3 regions of the Vreelandella sp. 21 genome follow, and region 2 is predicted to be linked to each of the others. Evidence: predicted binding sites of a transcription regulator. Region 2 holds the regulator's gene; each other region holds the start of a gene.

Region 1 (3,260 bases), 1.0 Mb from region 2:
TGCCTCGCGAGCATTGTAATAACCCTGTTCATACTGTTGGGCGGTGATCAATACACCCACGGTGCCTGACCCCATCCAAGAAGCCGTTGCATCGATAGCGCTGCGTCCAGGAAGATTAAAAATCACCCGAAACGGCTTACGCACCATGGTGCCGATAAATTCCATAAAACCAAATTCGACCAAAAACGGTAGCAGAATCGCCGCAAAGAAGAAGAACGTCAGTAGCACCGGCGCCAAATCATTGAGCATTACGCCGCCAGTAAACGGTGCCGTCACAAATTCTGGGCCGACTTGGAAAAAGGTCATGACGACAAAGATGGCACCTAAGATGCGCATCACTACCCAAATAGTGTCTACGTCAAACATCTCTTGAAAGTGCCCACGTTGCGCCCAGTTAGGCTTTGCCACTTTAACGTAAAGCGTTATCACTACGGACAGACATAGGACTAGCATGGCAATGGCAGGTAGTGCAGAACCAAGCAGCGACTGCAACCCATCGGCCATTAGGCCCATGCCAATATTAATCGTTCCTCCCACTTGAAAAGGCACCAAAAACAAGAGGACGCCAATTAAGGAGGGAATCAAAAACTTCAGCAAATGGGCACGGTGAATTGGAGCCGACGGCTCGGCATCATCCAATTTTACTTGAGAGAAAGACATACGGTTCACCTATTAGAAGTGATTATTGGAGGTGGGCTGGTGGCGTCCTGGCAGGCAATAAGCAGCCTGCCATTTCTCTGACCATTAGCGCTTTGTCAGGTAAGCGCTTTTATTTATTAGCTATTTCAGGACAGCTTAATCACTGTGTTTCACGCCCGGCAGCACGCAGAGCATTTCGTACAGCAGTGTGGCGCCCATCAATGCGGTATTACCGCTGGGATCATAAGGAGGCGACACTTCCACTAGATCACAGCCGACGATGTTCAAGCCTGCCGCACCGCGCACAATTTCTAGCCCTTGCGCTGAGGTCAGTCCGCCCATCTCTACCGTTCCCGTTCCTGGCGCAACAGAAGGATCCAAGCCATCGATATCGAAGCTAATATAGACAGGCACATCGCCCATCTGCTCGCGCACTTCTTCCATCAAGGGAGCAAGCGAGCGATGCCAGCACTCTTCAGCGGGAACAACGCGGAAACCCTGGCTTCGGCACCAATCAAAATCTTCGGCGGCATAACCGGTACCACGAAGGCCGATTTGCACCACTTTGCCGTGGGCTAACAGGCCTTCTTCCTGGGCACGGCGAAACGGCGTGCCATGGGCAATCGGCTCACCGAACATGTGCTCGTTCACATCGGCATGGGCATCAATATGGATCAGCCCCACTGGCCCATGCTTTTTGGCAATGGCACGTAAAATGGGCAGTGTCAGGGTGTGTTCGCCGCCCAACGTCAGCGGAATGCAGTTGTGTTTAAGCACGTCATCATAAAAGGCCGTGATGATGTCCACACTTTTGGGCAGGTGAAACGTGTTGATGGGCACGTCACCTATATCGGCCACTTGTAAACTTTCAAACGGGGCGGCGCGGGTAGCCATGTTATAGGGTCGAAGCATGCGAGATTCATCACGAATCTGACGTGGACCAAGACGCGTACCAGGGCGGTTAGACGTACCAATATCCATTGGAATACCGATAAAAGCAGCATCTAAGCCAGCGGCGCTTTCCTGGGTGGGTAAACGCATCATGGTGGCTGGCCCACCAAAGCGCGGCATGCTATTGCCCCCAAGCGGCTGGTTAAAATCAGACATACAGATCTCCTTGGCGTTGTTCATGTTGTAGCGCTGAATAACAACTACATTGCACAGAACATGCCAAGTCTCTAAACGCCCTAACAATAGGGCTTTCAGCCATTATCGATGCAGTAATGAATCAAAATCACGTACACTTAAGTCATATATGCATCATCGATGCAAAAATGAATCACAGGTTGCTCAAGAGACAATCGCTATGAGTGAAATCGATAAGTGCGTGCTAAAAACCATTGTGGAAACCGCCAACGATCACTTCTTTATCGTCAGCGGAGAGGGTCGAGTGCTTGATATTAGCCCCGGTGCTGAGGCTGTTTATGGTGCGCCCCGGGAAGAGCTACTAGGCAATAGCGTTTATCAGCTTCAGCAAGCAGGCATCTTGAAGCCATCCATCACCTTAGAAGTGATGCGCACCCACCAGCCAGCCCAACTTATGCAGGTAACAGGCACCGGACGCCGTGTGATTGCTGAAGCCTACCCTGTCTTTGTGAATGGAAAGTTGGAGCGTGTTATCAGCCGCTCCAGAGACTTAACCGATTTACAGCTCCTACAAGACGAATATGCACTACTCCAGAAGCGCTTTAGTGAGCACTTAAAACGTAGCCAAGCAGCCCCCGATGCCGAGGAGCAAGCGCTGGACGACGCGCTGGATAACTTGCAGGCGCGAAGCCACGTTATGCGTGAAGTCGCCTTGCTTCTCAAACGGGTCGCCCCCTCAGACGCTAATGTATTGATGCTGGGAGAGTCGGGCGTGGGAAAAACCGCGTTTGCCAAACAGTTGCATCGTTGGAGCCAACGCCATAACCATCCCTTTATTGAGGTTAACTGTGCGGCCATTCCCGAAAACTTATTTGAGTCTGAGATGTTTGGCTATCAGCCCGGCGCGTTCAGCGGCGCGGCTCGCCAAGGAAAAGCAGGCTTATTAGAGCAAGCAGAAGGTGGCACGCTGTTTCTCGATGAAATCGGTGAGCTTCCCTTACTAATGCAAACCAAACTGCTAAAAGTTATCCAGGACGGAAGCCTTACCCGGTTAGGCGATACACGACCGCGCAAAGTGGACTTTCGCTTAGTTGTCGCCACGAATCAGAATTTAGCTAAACAAGTAGAAGCGGGCCTATTTCGTCTGGACCTTTACTACCGTCTCAACGTCATACCGGTCACGCTTCCCCCTTTACGCGACCGCCGAGAAGATATTCCTGATCTCGTGGAAGCCTGTTTGAAACGCCTTAACCAACGCTATGGGCGACAAAAAATCCTGGGCAACCCAGTATGGTCAACGTTAATGGGAAGCGACTGGCCAGGTAACGTCCGCGAGCTTGAAAACTGGCTAGAAAGAGCCTGGCTATCCAGCCCAACGGATCAAATTGAAGCACCTAGTCCTCACCCCTTTACGGAGCAGCCCCCTGCTAATCTAGCGCAAACTTCAACCTCTTCGTTAGTCGCCGCCTTAGCACCAGAGGAAACCCTAAAGCAGTACCTAGCCAGACTAGAACGCGAAACACTGGAAGCGTTGA
Region 2 (3,260 bases):
AGAATCAGCATCAGAAACCGCGCCGATAAAAACACTTTATGCCCAACACTTAGCTAAAAGCTATAAACGCCGCCGTGTCGTTAAGGATATTAACCTAGAGATATCTCAAGGCAGCGTGGTAGGGCTACTAGGCCCCAATGGCGCAGGCAAAACGACATCGTTTTATATGATTGTCGGCTTGGTTAAGTCTGATGCGGGAAAGGTTGGCATTGATGAGCTTGATTTAACCCATGCCCCCATGCACGAACGTGCAATGGCTGGTATTGGCTACTTGCCTCAGGAAGCCTCTATTTTTCGCAAACTTACCGTCGCCGACAACATCATGGCAATCCTGGAAACCCGCAAAGAGCTCGATCGTAGCGCCAGGGAGCAGCGCCTTGAGTCGCTACTGGAAGATTTTCACATCACGCACATTCGTGACAACTTCGGCATGAGTCTTTCGGGCGGAGAGCGTAGACGTGTTGAGATTGCCCGCTCCCTCGCGACCGAGCCTGCCTTTATCCTGCTTGATGAGCCGTTTGCCGGCGTTGATCCAATCTCAGTGGGCGATATTAAAACGATCATTCGAGCCCTCAAAAAGCGCCATATCGGCGTGCTGATCACTGATCATAACGTCAGGGAAACACTGGATATTTGCGATATTGCTTACATTGTAGGTGACGGCCATATCATCGCCAGTGGCCCCCCTCAGGAAATTCTCAACAACCAGCGGGTAAGAGACGTTTATTTGGGGGCTGATTTCCGCTTGTAAACAGCCATCTGTAGAAAAAATAGTAGTGGTGGCATACTTATTGCACTTGCACCAAGCCATAACTCGCACTAGGGTGGAGCTTTCTGATTAACGAGCGGTTCTCAGATGGTCATGAAAGCTTCTCTTCAATTGCGTATCGGTACACAGCTGACCATGACACCTCAGCTGCAGCAGGCCATCGCCCTGTTACAGCTATCAACGCTGGACCTCCGTCAAGAAATTCAGCAAGCACTTGATGCCAATCCAATGCTTGAGCAGGAAGATGAGTTCGGCGAACAGGCCGTTAGTGAACACCAGGAAGCTGAATGGTCCGAAAGCATTCCTAACGAACTCTCAACTGACAGTGACTGGTCAGACACTTATCAAGACCTTGGTAGCCATGGTGCCAGCAGCGAGGGGCCTGACTTTGAGCGTCAAGCCGCTGGTCAAAGTTTGCATGGCCACTTACTTTGGCAACTCGCCATGACAGATTTTTCACCACGCGACCACGCCATTGCTGAAAGCCTCATCGATGCACTGGATGCCAACGGCTACCTAACCCAGCCTCTCAATGACATTCGCGAAGGACTTAAAGCCCAAGGGCATGAAGGCCTTAGCCAGCGTGAAGTTGAAACAACCTTGCTTCGTCTTCAACAGTTTGAGCCCACCGGTGTATTTGCTCGCGACCTGCGGGAGTGCTTAATGCTGCAGCTCGCCTCACTACCGGAAGATACACCGCTGCTTATGCCTGCCAAGCGGTTAGTGCGTCAATTTCTGGAAGCGCTTGGTAAGGATGATGTGCGTTTGCTAAAGCGGCGGTTAAGTCTAGATGATGAGCAGCTTGATGATGTCATCCGCTTGATCCGCAGCCTTGATCCTCGCCCAGGAAGTGCCTTTGGCGACACTGATGACAGCTATGTAACGCCAGATTTAGTCGTACGCCATGACCACGAAGGATGGCACCTGGAGCTAAATCCTGAGGCATTGCCGCGCTTGCGCATTCAACCTGACTACGCAAGCCTGATCAAACGGGCTGACAAGAGCCAAGATAACCAATTTTTAAAAGAGCATCTCCAAGAAGCTCGCTGGCTCATCAAGAGCCTTTCAAGTCGAAATGATACGCTACTGCGGGTGGGCCGAGAAATCATAGCTCGCCAGATAGGCTTTCTGGAACACGGCGAAGAAGCCATGAAACCGCTGATTTTAGCCGATATCGCAGACGCCGTAGAAATGCATGAATCCACTATTTCCAGGGTCACCACCCAGAAATACATTCATACTCCGCGCGGAGTGTTTGAGCTCAAATACTTCTTTTCAAGCCAAGTAAGTGGCCAGGACGGCGGTGACAGTCACTCCAGCACCGCCATCCGCGCTCGAATCAAAAAACTGGTGCAAGATGAACCGCCCGGGAAACCTCTCTCAGACAGCCGCCTCGTGGCGCTATTGGAAGAGGGTGGCATTAATGTGGCAAGGCGAACGGTGGCCAAATATCGCGAGTCGATGGGTATACCCTCTTCAAGCGAACGCCGCCGTTTACGCTAATAAAACAGTGCTAACGAACAAAGTCTGTCTAAGGGCTTTGCAATAGCGCAAAAAGGGTTACAATCGAAGAACAGTCCGATGGATAAGGAGCACGTCAATGCAAGTAAATATCACTGGTCATCACGTAGATCTGACTGACGCCTTGCGTGACTATGTAAATGAGAAGCTGGAACGCGTTGAGCGCCATTATGACAATATCACCACCGTACAAGTGACCTTATCTGTTGAAAAGGAGCGCCAGCAAGCTGCCTGCACCCTGCATGCTGCAGGTGCCGATCTACACGCAGAAGCATTAGACAACGATATGTACGCTGCGATTGATGCACTAGCGGACAAAATTGATCGTCAACTCGTTAAACACAAGGAAAAAGCACAAGCTCGCGCCCAAGGCGCTGGCGTGCGTTAACTCAATGACGTTGGAAACTATTCTTCCCCCGGAGCGCGTGCTGTATGACGTCCCCGGGGGCAGCAAAAAAAGGGTGCTGGAATTTTTCAGCACCTTTATTGCGCAAAACACGCCAAGCCTAGATAGCCAAGAAGTCTTCAGCCGCCTGATTGGTCGTGAGCGTTTGGGTAGCACTGGAATAGGCAACGGCGTTGCTATTCCTCACGCCCGTAGCCCTCACTGCAGCTCGCCTATCGCTGGTTTTTTAAAGTTAGCTGAGCCAGTAGATTTCGATGCTATTGATGGCGACCCCGTCGACCTTGTTTTCGTACTTTTAGTGCCCGAAGAGGCGGACGACACGCACTTAGCCTTATTAGGGCAAGTGGCGTCCATCATGAACAACGTTGACACACGTCAGCAGCTTCGTAGAGCGGCTAGCCAACGTGAGCTATTGGACCTTATTACAGCAAAAATTCGTGAACAACCTGTTACCTAAATGGTCCACCGCTAGACACTGCCTACTAGTTTAACGTTTACCTCCATTTTTATTGGCATGCCAAGAGAAACTCTATGCAACTGGTGATCATTAGCGGCCGTTCAGGG
Region 3 (3,260 bases), 1.5 Mb from region 2:
GACTGATCTGGCGGTCAGCGTAGGCGCTCATTCCCACCATCTCCAAGGCTTCCAGCGACTCCTTACGCTCTTTGCGCCCTGGGCGTCGGAACCATCCCAGGCGACCGTAGAGACCCATGGTGACCACATCTAGCGCGGTGGTAGGGAAGTCCCAGTCGACGCTGGAGCGCTGCGGCACATAGCCAACGCGTCTGCGCTGTGAGGCGTAGGGGCGCCCATGCACCATGACCTCGCCGGAAAGCGATGGTACAAGCTCCAGCAGGCTTTTGATCAGCGTACTCTTACCCGCCCCGTTAGGGCCGACAATGCCTGCCATCACGCCGGTAGGAATCTCCAGATTAATATCCCAGAGAACGGGCTGATTATGATAGCTGACGGTCAGGTTCTGAATACTGAGCGCCGTGTCGGTCGTTACGGGTGTCGCCATTGTTGCAATGCCTTGTTGAGTGATTAGAGCTTCCACTCGTTAGCCCAATCGTTCATTTCATCGGGAAGCGGTGCCAGGGTACCGCCAAGTGCTTCGACAATATGCTGGGTGTTGCGGTAGATCATGCCCATATAAGTGCCATCGACCGTATCTGGGTCGCCCATGGCATCGGAGTAGAGTTCACCGCCAATTTCGACAGCCTGGCCACGTTGTTTGGCGGCATCAATGACTGCCTGAACCGTGCGCGGGTTGATGGTGCTCTCGATGAAAAGGGCTGGAACCGCTCGGTCCACCACAATATCTGTCATGTTGCGAATATCAGCAATACCCGTTTCCGTTTCTGTGCTAATGCCTTGTATGCCTTCCACATCGATATCGTAGGCGCGGCCAAAGTAGCTAAAGGCATCGTGAGCGGTGACTAGAATACGCTGCTCATCGGGAATGCTGGCAATACTGTCTGTCACCCATTCGTGCAGGGCAAGCAGTTGAGCCTGATAGCGTTTGGTATTGGCATCAAACGTCGCGGCGCAGTCGGGGCGCGCTTCATTCAGCGCTTCGTTGAGCGTGGGCAGTGTTTGCGCCCATAAAGAAACGTCCATCCACAGATGAGGGTCGATGCCGTAGACATCCTGTGAGGTAATCAATGATGCGGGATCAATCGAGGCGGGAGCAACGGCAAGCGTTGGTGTGCGCTCGGAGAACCTTTCCAGTACGTCACCCAGCTGGCCTTCCAGCGAATAGCCTGAGTAGAGAATCTGCTCTGCGTTTCGCAACGCCGCCACGTCGCTGGCGCTTGCCTGGTAAAGGTGGGGGTCAACCCCTGGCCCCATCAGCGCGTCTACGCTAACGCACTCACCGCCGATCTCCTGGGCGATATCGGCAATCATCCCAATGGTCGCGACTACATTGAGCGGCGCCTCGTCGGCGGAGGCGATATTGCTTAGCGGAAGTAAGCTTGCCAGAGCAATTGCGTATCTTGTTGCCATGATTCCCCCCAGCCGGAATGCCAGCTTAAACGATAGGTTGAGACAGATTGGGTTAAGGATTGATGAGTGTGTGATCAATAAGCGTTTGACCGATGTGTGTTAAGCAATGTGGTAAGGCGTCATTGATTTTGCATGAAGCAAGAAGTATAGCCTTGGCTAAGTTTCTGGCGTTCTGCATCGAATGTCAAGAGAACCAAAATATCGCCGACGGTACTTATGATCACCAAATACGGCCACCAAGTACGTCCAGCGATCCAAGCGGGCTGACGTGACGGCGCGAGCAAAACGCATAAGTGTGCAGCCGTGGTGCAGTCTGTCTTTAGGTTGACTCTTTTTGGTGCGAAATGGGCAGGGTGAAAACTATCTTTTTCCATCTCATACGGGTGCTATGGCGACGTATGAGCATTCTTCACCATTTTGGCGCATTCCTTGCATTTCAAGTTGAAATATTGACCAACAGGAAGCGATAGCGCCCATGACTCTGTGTGAACTTGCGACACCTGCTGCTGGCTCAGGCCATCGCTTTGATGGCGAGCGCCACTGGGCGGCATCGCTGGCGCTGCGTTTTGCTAACCGTGAGGGTATTACCCGGTTGGTGCAGGCTCGTCACCAAGGGCCTCTACGCGTACAGCGCCCGTTTTACCCAGAAGGCAGCACGGAAGCTTGCCATGTGTACGTGCTGCATCCACCCGGAGGTTTAGTCAGTGGCGATGCCCTGACGATTCGCGCCCACATCGAGCGTGGTGCCCACGCGCTACTCACCACGCCTGCGGCTAACAAGCTTTATAAAGCGGACAGCCAGGGCGTCGCCTGGAACCAACAGACTGAACTTAACGTGGCAGATGGCGGCACCCTTGAATGGCTGCCTCAGGAAACCATTGCCTTTGATGGCTCCAAAGGCACTCAGCGAACGCATATTGCGTTGCATCGCAGTGCCCGCTGCCTGGGCTGGGAAATCATGGCGCTAGGCCGCCCCGCCAGTGAAATTCCCTATGTGACAGGCCGCATTGAGCAGCACTTTCGTTTAACCCTAGATGGCAAGCCGCTGTGGCTTGAACGCCAACCATTAGACCCTGCACATCCGCGTTTTAATGGGCGCTGGGGGCAGGGGGGAGCCACGGTGCAAGCCACGCTGTGGGCGGTTGGTTTAGAAGATGCCGGTGCGGCGATTGATGCACTACGCGAAGCGCTGCCGGACAACCCGCGTTGGGCGGTCACCGTTCGCCAGGGCGTACTGTTATTACGTTACCTCGGAAACTCACGTAATGAAGCCTGGGCGCTGTGTGAGCAGGCTTGGCATTTACTGCGCCCGCGTTGGATCGCTCGTGCCGCCCACACGCCGCGCATCTGGTTAACCTAAACGTTATGCAGCAGGTACTAAATAAGTTATTACCACTAATGCAAATGAAAACCTTTTGCATTAAAATGGCAGTTTGTGACCTGCACCGAGATGCACCATGCTGCTCAACGTCTTATCCTCTTCCTATTGGCTGCTGATCTTACGCATCCTGGCCGCGACGCTTGGCGGCTATATAGTCGCTGCACTGTTCTCGGTGGCAGCGCTTGGCTTACCGCTAGATATCATGATGTCTCTGCGTATCGGAATGATGGGGAGCTTCATTATTTGGGCGGGCGTGGCGACTTGGTCGTTTATCACGCCGAGTTTGATACGCCTTTGGGGGGCTATCGGTCTCGCCGCTTGCGGCCTTCTATTGGTGGCTACCTATGGCATCCACTAAGCGCAGCGTGAGGCGTAACATGGCTCAGCTGCACACATGGTGCGGCTTGTTAGCTGCTTGGCTGCTGTTTGCCGTTTTTCTGACGGGCACTCTGAGTTACTTCAAAGA

The links. Region 2 encodes sigma-54, which starts transcription at its own class of promoters, with help from an activator protein. Its sites were predicted from a motif close to TGGCACNNNNNTTGCTNT; they were not measured.
Region 1: a site for sigma-54 is predicted at 1,795-1,812, ahead of speB (agmatinase). Genes of this name have one in related genera too.
Region 3: a site for sigma-54 is predicted at 1,832-1,849, ahead of ACN06F_RS17240 (urease accessory protein UreD). Genes of this name have one in related genera too.

Annotation. Positions count from the first base shown of each region.
Region 1 is NZ_CP194673.1:3,398,204-3,401,463, forward strand. Features, by position in the region: gene ACN06F_RS15515 (YjiH family protein) at 1-660, opposite strand, end outside; gene speB (agmatinase) at 796-1,746, opposite strand; gene ACN06F_RS15525 (sigma-54 interaction domain-containing protein) at 1,946-3,260, shown strand, end outside.
Region 2 is NZ_CP194673.1:2,353,550-2,356,809, forward strand. Features, by position in the region: gene lptB (LPS export ABC transporter ATP-binding protein) at 26-751, shown strand; gene ACN06F_RS11100 (RNA polymerase factor sigma-54) at 857-2,272, shown strand; gene hpf (ribosome hibernation-promoting factor, HPF/YfiA family) at 2,370-2,678, shown strand; gene ptsN (PTS IIA-like nitrogen regulatory protein PtsN) at 2,683-3,153, shown strand; gene rapZ (RNase adapter RapZ) at 3,228-3,260, shown strand, end outside.
Region 3 is NZ_CP194673.1:3,812,136-3,815,395, reverse strand. Features, by position in the region: gene ACN06F_RS17250 (metal ABC transporter ATP-binding protein) at 1-427, opposite strand, end outside; gene ACN06F_RS17245 (metal ABC transporter solute-binding protein, Zn/Mn family) at 451-1,413, opposite strand; gene ACN06F_RS17240 (urease accessory protein UreD) at 1,889-2,773, shown strand; gene ACN06F_RS17235 (hypothetical protein) at 2,871-3,152, shown strand; gene ACN06F_RS17230 (PepSY-associated TM helix domain-containing protein) at 3,172-3,260, shown strand, end outside.